Regions from separate parts of the Brevibacterium sp. BDJS002 genome, predicted to be linked through region 2. Evidence: riboswitches for the same ligand, from Rfam matches in the RefSeq annotation. Region 2 holds a riboswitch; the other holds the start of a gene.
What was found. A riboswitch is a leader RNA that binds a small molecule or an ion and turns the genes downstream of it on or off. The one in region 2 is predicted to bind thiamine pyrophosphate.
Positions count from the first base shown of each region.

Region 1 (4,594 bases), 370 kb from region 2:
CTCATGGGACAGCGGAATGTTCCAGGCCGGGCTGGCCTGGGTCAGCAGCCGCAGCCCGAACTTCACCACATTGGCGATGCCGGGAACGTCGCGCAGCGTCTCCGGGATGGAGCGCTTGTCGCCCAGCGACAGCCAGATCGCATCATCGACGCGCTCGAGCAGTGGGGCGAAGAAACGCCGCCATTCGGGACCGGCCGCGCCGAGGTGGTCGACCGTGGTCTCGAGATCGTGGAAGGCCAGCGCGGCTGGCTGATTGTCGAGCGGTTGAGCGTAGGAGACCTCGGGGGTGGTGAACTCGAGACCCCGGGCGCGCAGGTCGAAGTCGACGAAGAACGGGCTCGAGATCGCCAGCGGGTGCACGGCCGAGCAGATGTCATGGGTGATGCCGGGGGCCAGTCCCAGGTCAAGGGTGCGGGCGCCGCCGCCGATGGTCGACTGGGCCTCATACACCTGCACGGACAGGCCCGCCCGAGCCATGGTGACCGCGGCGGCCATGCCATTGGGCCCGGATCCGACGACAACGGCATCTACCTCAGCATTGCTCATGGGCTCAGTCTAGGGGAGGGGACTGACACGCTTTGGTTGGCTGTCTCCTAGTCCTCGGCAACTGTGTTCTCGGTCCTTGGGTTCCCCGCTGACTCCTCAGAGAGTCGCCGCAGGGTGGGGAGCTCGAGATCTTCGTTGTCGAAAATCCACGTTGCCGACCTCCACGGCGAGCATTCTGCGAGATAGAGACGCTGGCCGCCGACATAACGATGGTTGGACTGTGACTCGGGGTCCGAATCATATGTGCCGGGGATTCGTTCGTTTCCCCGGGGTACTGAGACCGTAAAAGGAACCTGCACCCACACGCTCGCATCCCACAGATCGCGAAGTTCGGGCCGGTGGAGAAAGATCCCATCCACGAGGAGGACACAGTTCTGCGGCAGGTCGAGCTGTGCGGGTAAAACGGTCACGTCGGCATCAACATCCCAGAACGATGGAACCACCGATGCTCCCTGTCTGAACGGAATGACGACGGATCGGATGAAGGCTTCGTAGTCATAAGAGTCCCGGTAGAAGGAATCGGGCCCACGACCATTGGTGTATCTGACCGAGCGGGGATGGTGGAATCCGTCGATGCTCAGCGACGCAACCGGGCGAAGCCCGTCCTGGGCTGCCAGTTGGACCAATTCCTCGGCGAGGACGCTCTTGCCCGCTCCATCGAGCCCGTCAATGGCCACGAGGCTGCGCCCACCGGCAGCGGACTCTCGCACTTGCGAGAGCAGTCGGCAGAGCACTGCGGCGCGAGTGCCGTCTCCGTTGGTGTTCGGCATCTCACCCCTGCACATACGCCTCATCGAAGAAGGCCAACTCCAATTCGACCGCTCGGTGCCAGATGCGCGACAACCTGTCTCGCACCGCGGCGGATTCCGCGTCCTCGCCAGTGGGGAAGACTCGCTCGAGTTCGTCGATGAGGAACTGCACCCACGCCCGGAAATCCTCACCACGGTGCAATTCGATCCACCCGGAATGGACTCGGCGTACAGGCATCGGTTCCGAGCGCTCGCCCCAATCGAGGTAGAGCCATTCGGCGATGACGAGCACGACCAGCAGGTCCGCGTAGGACGCCGAGTCGACGGCTTCGTACATGAGGTCACGGAAGCCCTCAGTCGGCCCAGTCAGCTGGGGGTCAGCGTAGTCGGTGGCAGGGACACCCACCTCGGCGAAGGCCGTGAGGAAATACGAATCCTCGTCGGCTTCGAGGAACCCGAGCTGTTTGGCAAACCGCAGCTTCGGCCCTACGGCATCGCCATAGGCAACGCATGCGCCGAGCATCGAGAGAAACGATTCGAAGAACTGGTAATCCTGGATCAGGTACTTCCTCATCACGGAGTCGTCGACCGTGCCGGCAAACAGTTCGGTGACGAATCTATGCCCGACCGCGGCCTCCCAAGCGGAAGACGCCTCCGCTCTCAGCGCCGCAACAGGCCCTCCTGGGGTCAGCCGAATGCTGCTGATCGTGTGTTTCGTGTCGACATCGCTCATCGGTGTCACTCCTCACTTCCTCCGCCGGTGCTTACCGGATCAGGTTCGAAGGGTCTGCTTGCGCACTCTCAGCGTCAGTCTTCTGGCGCTCCCCTGTGGTGTTTCGAGCCTAGCATCGGCGGCGCGTAGACTCACGACCATGGCTATCGCAAAGCAGCCCGTCATCGTCATCGATGCTCCCGACGCCGGTGAACTCGCGGAATTCTACGGAAAACTCCTCGACTGGCAGGTCAGAGTCGATGACGATGGCACCTGGGCAGAGATCACATCCGAATCCTGGCCCCCGATCTGCTTCCAGCAGGTTGAGGACTACCACGCACCCAGCTGGCCGGGGCAGTCCCACCCGCAGCAGATGCACATCGATGTCGTCGTCGATGACCTCGACGTCGCCGAGGCTGCCGTGGTCGAACTCGGTGCAGGGAAAGCCGTCGACCAGCCGGGGGACACCTTCCGCGTCTTCCTCGACCCGGCAGGCCATCCGTTCTGTCTCGTCCTGAACTGACGTTCTCACCAGCAGCCTCGAGCTGAGTCGAGACTAGAGTGATCACATGCACGTGATCACCTCTTTCGACGACCTCGAACCGGTTCCGTGGGCCAATGGGGCAGGGGAGACGACCGAGCTCGTCTCACTCATCCAGTCCCAGGCTCTGACCCCGAACCTTCGACGCTGGCGCCTGAGTATTGCGCGATTGGACCGTCCTGCTGCGTTCTCGCCGCTGCCGGGCTTGGCGCGGACCTTCCTCCCCATCGGCGCCGAGGTGGCCCTTGAGATCGATGGACAGGTGCACTCAGTGACGCCGGCAGCGCCGGTGAAATTCCGTGGGGAGCAGAACGTCTCCCTCAGCAGTCTGGAAGAGCCGTGCTTCGCGCTCAACCTCATGGTCGAGACGGATGACCAGGCCACCTCGGAGCAAAATGCCCTACAGATGACGACACAATTCACCGGTTCGGCGCTGTTCGCAGTCACCTTGGAATCGGGCCCCGGATACCCGAAATTCCAGCTGCTGGAACTCGAGCAGACGAACGTACTTCCGGGCCACCTCGGCGTGGCCATTCTGCACTGAAAAACGGGGCGTCGTGGGCGCCCGTTTTGGACCTGCGAATATCCTGCAAAGCGCCTGTCCTGTGCGTCACACAGGTCGGTATCATCGCAGGTCAGCGACCACAGAGTGGCCGTCTTCTCACAGCGTTGTCCCAGCCTTCGAAGAGGAGGGTCAGGAACCCCGAAAACAGCCAGCCGATACTGGACTCAGAGACCAGTCATCGGAGGTATTTTGGTGTCGAATCAGCATGAGTCATGCAGACTGAATGAGCAAGAATGCACAGCGGCCGCGCAGGCGTCTCAGACCCTGCCTCTGATCACCGAAGAACTCGCCGCCACACATGCCAGAAACACCCAGTCGGCACCGACGGCGACCTCGCTTGTGACCACACCGGTGATGCCACCGAATCCGATCCGACGCGAAGAAGCGCCGGTGCCAACTACGTCGACCGAGTCGGCGACTCGGATGATGCAGGAGAACACCACAGCCGTCGACGAATCGACTGCGAAGGACGAAGTCGTTGAGAAGGAAAAGAAGGAGAAGAGCGCCAACAGGGTTTCAGCGACTCAGCTCCTTGCCGGTGCTGCCGCCGCAGCCACCTCATCGGTCATCGGCGGACAACTGGGTGTCGCCGGAACGGTCGTCGGCGCAGGCGTTGCCAGCATCATCACCGGCCTCGCGGTGACTCTCTATACGAGCAGCCTCGACAAAGGCAAAGAGAAGATCAAAGAAGTCGGCACGAAGCTCGCTCCGGCCGTCAAAGCGAAATCACTCGGCGCCAAGACGCAGCGAGCGGCCGCGGTCGCAGAGCCCAAGGCGGACGCATCATCGAACGCCACCAGCACGTTCGGGAACCTGAGCGACCAGGCAGCCGACGATGCGAGCGCCGACACCAGAGGCGAGGAACCGAAGTCGTGGTGGCAGAAGCTGCGCCGCAAACGAGTCCTCTACCCGGTGACCATCGGGGTGGCGACCTTCGGGATCGGGCTGGGGGCCGTGGTCATGGCCGAGTCATTCACCGATGCCGATATCTCGCCCGGAACCTCACAGATCTCACGGTCCGTCTCCGGAGACTCCGGCACCGAGGACGAAACCGGCACCTCACAGGACAGCGGCGCCGACTCCGAATCCGGTGCAGACGGTGCGGGAAGTCAACCCAATCAGAACTCGAACCCGGGCACCACTGACAACGGTTCGACCGCGAGCCAGGGACAGTCCACCTCGGCGAACGAGGGCAGCTCCACCACCTCCACGGCGTCCGATCAGACAGGGACCGACCAGGGCACCGAATCCACCTCCTCCACGGCCACCGGCGAGGAGAGCAGCGGGGCTGGCAGTGACTCAACTTCATCCGGCAGCACCGGGGCAGACACCTCCGGCGGCTCGGCAGGCTCCTCCGACTCAGGTGCCAGTTCCGGTTCCCAAGATGGAACGGGAAGCTCCGGAGCCGGCAGCGCAGGCTCAAGCGGTTCTGGATCGAGTGGCGCAGGAAGCGGGTCCGGATCGGGGTCGGTCGGAAGCGG
Region 1 is NZ_CP116392.1:823,291-827,884, forward strand. Features, by position in the region: gene PGC08_RS03785 (phytoene desaturase family protein) at 1-546, opposite strand, end outside; gene PGC08_RS03790 (uridine kinase) at 594-1,316, opposite strand; gene PGC08_RS03795 (TenA family protein) at 1,318-2,028, opposite strand; TPP riboswitch at 2,028-2,133, opposite strand; gene PGC08_RS03800 (VOC family protein) at 2,168-2,530, shown strand; gene PGC08_RS03805 (HutD family protein) at 2,577-3,092, shown strand; gene PGC08_RS03810 (hypothetical protein) at 3,504-4,594, shown strand, end outside.
Region 1: it holds a riboswitch for thiamine pyrophosphate, as region 2 does, so the genes downstream of both, PGC08_RS03795 (TenA family protein) here and PGC08_RS05530 (ECF transporter S component) in region 2, are expected to answer to the same signal.

Region 2 (4,594 bases):
GCCGCCTGTGCTTCAGCCTGCTGCGCGCCTTCTGCTGGGACCTCGTAGGTCGTCGCGCGCAGCGCTTCGTCGCTGACCCGCACTCGGGTGAAGGCCGGGATGTCGTTGTGGACGCTCTTGGCCTCCCAATCCAGACCCGGAACATAGTCGTAGAATTTCGATCCCGAGGACGAGGTCAGAGTCAGGTACATCGTCTGCCCTTCCTCCTTCTCCTGCTCGAGACCGGCATCGGAAGACTCGACCTTCTTGCCTTCGGCATCCATGAGGAAGGTCCGGTTGTAGATGTGGTCGTGACCGGACACCACGAGATCGATGTCGTTGCGCGCAGCCACCGGTGGAATCGCCTCACGCAGCCGCTTCACGTCGAGGTCGCTGTTGTGGGTCGCGGTCGAATAGATGGAATGGTGGAACCCGAGGACCGTCCAGCGCGCCTCGTCCCCGTGCTCGGCCACGACCTCATCGATGAACTCCGCATGCTCGTCGGTGTCGGAGTCATTCGAGTTGATATTGATGAACAGAACCCCCGAATCGATGAACCAGTAGTCACCGCCGGACGCAACGAGTCCGCCTTCACCGTGGTCGCTGCTCACGTTCGGGCGGTTGAAGTGCTGCTCATAGGACTTCGAAGCGACATCATGGTTGCCGATCGTCGTCGCCTGCGGAACTTCCTGAGTCGCCTCCGGAGCCAGGTACTGCTCGTACTGCCCCTGGTCACCTGCTGAGTTCACCTGATCGCCCAGAGAGAAGAAGAACCGCGGATCCTGCGCGGTCTCCAGCCCCGAGTTCAAGGTCCTGTCCCAACCAGTCGCGTCATCAGGCTGCCCGCCGCCGGCACCGACCTGCGGGTCACCGAAGACAAGGAATTCGCTGTCGCCGCCGGAACCACCCGTGTCGAACTGCGCCACGGCTGAGTAGCCATCCTCTTCGCTGCCGACCTGGTAGGAGTATTCGGTGTCCGGCTCCAGACCGGTCATGCTCGCATGATTGTAGTGGCGCTTGAGATCGGTCGACAGGCCCGAGTCGCTGGTCTCGGCGCTATGGGCATCCTCGGGCAGAGCCGAGCCCTCAAGCTCCGAGGTTTTAGCCCAGCGGACCTCGCCCTCACCGGAGTTCTCGCTCATCCATGACAGGTTGCGAGCGCTCTCATCCGCCCCGACCTGCAGCACCACATCGGAGATCGCGGACTCCTCGTCCGCCTCTGGCTGCGTCGAGGGCGAGGTCGAGGGCGATTGCGTGGGCTCGGCAGGTGTGAGCCCGGCATGCGCAGGGACAGGTACTGCGACGAGAGCCGCCAGCAGTGCCGAAACGGACAGAATACTCATCGGAGATCTCAGGTGTTGTGCTTTCACCCGAATATTCCTACCCGTCGGTAATGAAAGCTCCGCCGCCGACGTGCGACCGCCGAGTCAACGGCAGGTGAACTTTCCGTAACGAGCTCTGCGCGTCGACTGGGGTACAGTGGTTCTCACGACAGGGGAGCGCCGAAAGGGGCGCTGAGAGTGCAGATGAAGCTGCAGACCCTCGAACCTGATGCGGCTAGCACCGCCGAAGGAAGTCGAGACTCTTCTACCCCTCCTTGATATGAGGAGGCACTATGCCAGAAATGACTGCGCCGGATTCCGCTGTGAAGACCGCGCCCCACTATTCCCAGGTACCGGCGACGAAGCAGTGGCGGGTCGTCGACTACGTTGTCACCGCCGTGCTGGGAATCGGCGTCGGACTCATCTTCTGGGTCCTGGCCCTGAGCTGGAAGGTCCTCGAACTCGGGTTCCAGGCCTTCCCTCCATCGATCGGCCTCATCGCCGGCCTCTGGGTCCTCGCCGGCCCTCTGGCCGGTGCCATTATCCGCAAACCCGGTGCCGCTCTGCTGTGCGAAATGATCGCCGCCATCGTCGAGGCGGTGCTGGGCTCTCACTTCGGAGCCACCGTTCTGCTCTCCGGACTCATCCAAGGCCTCGGCGCCGAACTCATCTTCGCGGCCTTCGGCTATCGCAGGTTCACCCTGTGGGTCACGAGCTTGGCCGGGCTGCTGGCCGCCGCGTTCATGTCCGTGAGCGAGAACATCATGTACAACGCCGAATGGCAGTTCGGCTACCAGGCTGCCTATGCCGTGTGCGCGATCATCTCCGGCATCGTCATCTCCGGCATCGGCGCCTGGTTCGCCTACCGGGCGATCGCGAAGACCGGGGCCCTGAGCGCCTTCGCCTCCGGCCGAGCGCGCTGATGGCCCTGCCGATTCGCGCCCGCGGGTTCTCGTGGCGCCATGCCGACCGTGATGAACCCGCGGTCGGTCCCCTCGATCTGGACATCGCAGCAGGTGAGAAGGTGCTTCTGCTCGGCCCGTCCGGGGCAGGTAAGACCACCCTCCTGCATGCGACCGCCGGAGTTCTGCCTGCCGAGTCGGGTGAGGCAGATGGTCAGCTTCTCATCGGTGACCGTCCACCGGATCCGCGCCGAGGTGAGACCGGGCTGGTCCTCCAGGACCCCGATTCGCAGGTGATCTTCTCCCGGGTCGGTGATGATGTCGCCTTCGGCATGGAGAATCTGGGCCTGCCCGCCGACGTCATCGCCGCTCGCATTCCAACTTCCCTTGCGGCAATGGGCCTGGGTCTCCCCCACGACCATCCCACCGCTGCACTGTCCGGAGGACAGAAGCAGCGTCTGGCGCTGGCAGGAATCCACGCGATGGCACCGCAGGTGATCATCCTCGATGAGCCGACGGCCAATATCGATCCGGACTCCGCCGCCTCCGTTCGGGATGCTGTCCTCGAGACCCAGGCGGCTACCTCGGCGACGATGGTCATCGTCGAACACCGGGTCGGACTGTGGCTCGATCACGTGGACACCGTGATCGTCCTCGGCCCAGCGGGCCTGCTTGCCCAGGGTCCGCCGAGGTCGGTCTTCGGTGATCCTGCGCTCGCCGAGGTGCTGGTTGAGTGTGGGATCTGGGTGCCGGAGACGGCCGGACCCTCCAACCCTGCGGTGCAGCCTGGTGCGGAACCGCTCCCCCACCCCGACGGCGAGGTCGTGCTGACGACTGAGTGCCTCAGTGTGGCTCGCCCCGGCGCGAAGGTTCCCGCGGCGACCGGCCTCGATCTGTCCGTTCGGTCCGGTGAGGCCCTGGGCATCGTCGGCGCCAACGGGGCCGGCAAGTCGACCTTGGCGCTGACCCTGGCCGGCCTCATCCGGGAATTCGAGGGAGAGGTGAGAGCTGTCGGTAATCTGCGGGATGGTGCCAAGCATGCCCGACCCTTCCGGTGGCCCTCAGCGTTTCTGGCTCCTCGCATCGGGATGGTGTTCCAGGAACCCGAACATCAGTTCCTGCGCTCGAGTGTGACCGAGGAGCTGGCCTTGGGACCGCGGCTGGCCGGATGGTCGAGTGCCGAGGTCGACGATCGCGTCGCCGAACTCCTCGAGGTGCTGGGACTTGAGAAGCTCGCCGAGGCCCATCCACAGGGCCTCTCGGGCGGTGAGAAGCGTCGCCTGTCGGTGGCTGCCATGATGGCGCCGCGGCCGCAGGTGCTCGTCGTCGACGAACCGACGTTCGGCCAGGATGCCCTGACCTGGGCCGGTCTGGTCGAGCAGTTCATCGACGTCCTTGCCCGCGGGTCCGCCGTGGTCGCGGTCAGCCACGACCATGCGTTCCTCGACGCCATCGGGGCCAGGCGGGTCGAGTTGAGTCGGAGGACGAAGGCAGGTGAGCGAATTGCGTGAGCACGCGATCGAGCACACCGATCCGGCTGGGCGAGCCACAGTTGCCACGGGCACCGAGGTCGCGGTGCATGATCCCGGCCAGCTCATTCCCTTGGTGCGCACCACGGCACTGGTCAGATGCAATCCGCTGACGAAGATCGCTGTGGCGCTCATCCTCATGGTCGGAACACTGTTGAGCATCGACATGGTCTCGGCGGGAGTCGTCCTGGGGTTCTGCCTGCTCGCACTGCCGACGACGGGGCTGGACCTGATAGCTGCACTCAAGCGTCTGTGGTTCCTGCCTCTCGGCGCACTTCTGGCGGCGTGGGGCACGGCGATTCTGGCAGAGAAGACCGGTGCGGTGGTCATCGACCTCGGTCCGGTCCTGATGACGACGGGTTCTCTCGAGGCAGCGGCCGCGATCTTCCTGCGTGCCTTGGCCTTGGCTATTCCGCTCATCGTCCTGGCCTCCACCATTGATCCTCGTGACCTCGCGGATGTGCTCATCCAGCGGCTGCACCTGCCCGAGGTGGTCGTCGTCTCGGTGCTCGCGGCGAGCCGACTGCTCGGGCTGCTTGTCAGCGAATGGCAGACTTTGGCGATGGCCAGACGGGCCAGGGGCCTCGCCGGGGGTTCGATCGTGCGGCGCACGGGGAGTCTCTTCGCCGGTATCTTCGTGCTGCTGGTGCAGTCGATCCGACGCGGTACCACTTTGGCCATGGCCATGGAGGGCAGGGCGTTCGGTCGTCCCGGACGGACCTGGCGCAGGCGCTCGACCTTCGGCGCCGGGGATGGTGTGGCTGTGACGGTGTCAGTGGCCGTCTGCGTTCTCGCGATCGTGGCCGCGCATGCGTTCGGTACGTGGAATCCGATCGTCGGCGGCTGAGGCACTGAAGGTCCC
Region 2 is NZ_CP116392.1:1,190,876-1,195,469, reverse strand. Features, by position in the region: gene PGC08_RS05535 (FN3 domain-containing metallophosphoesterase family protein) at 1-1,322, opposite strand, end outside; TPP riboswitch at 1,463-1,571, shown strand; gene PGC08_RS05530 (ECF transporter S component) at 1,604-2,224, shown strand; gene PGC08_RS05525 (ABC transporter ATP-binding protein) at 2,224-3,714, shown strand; gene PGC08_RS05520 (energy-coupling factor transporter transmembrane component T family protein) at 3,698-4,579, shown strand.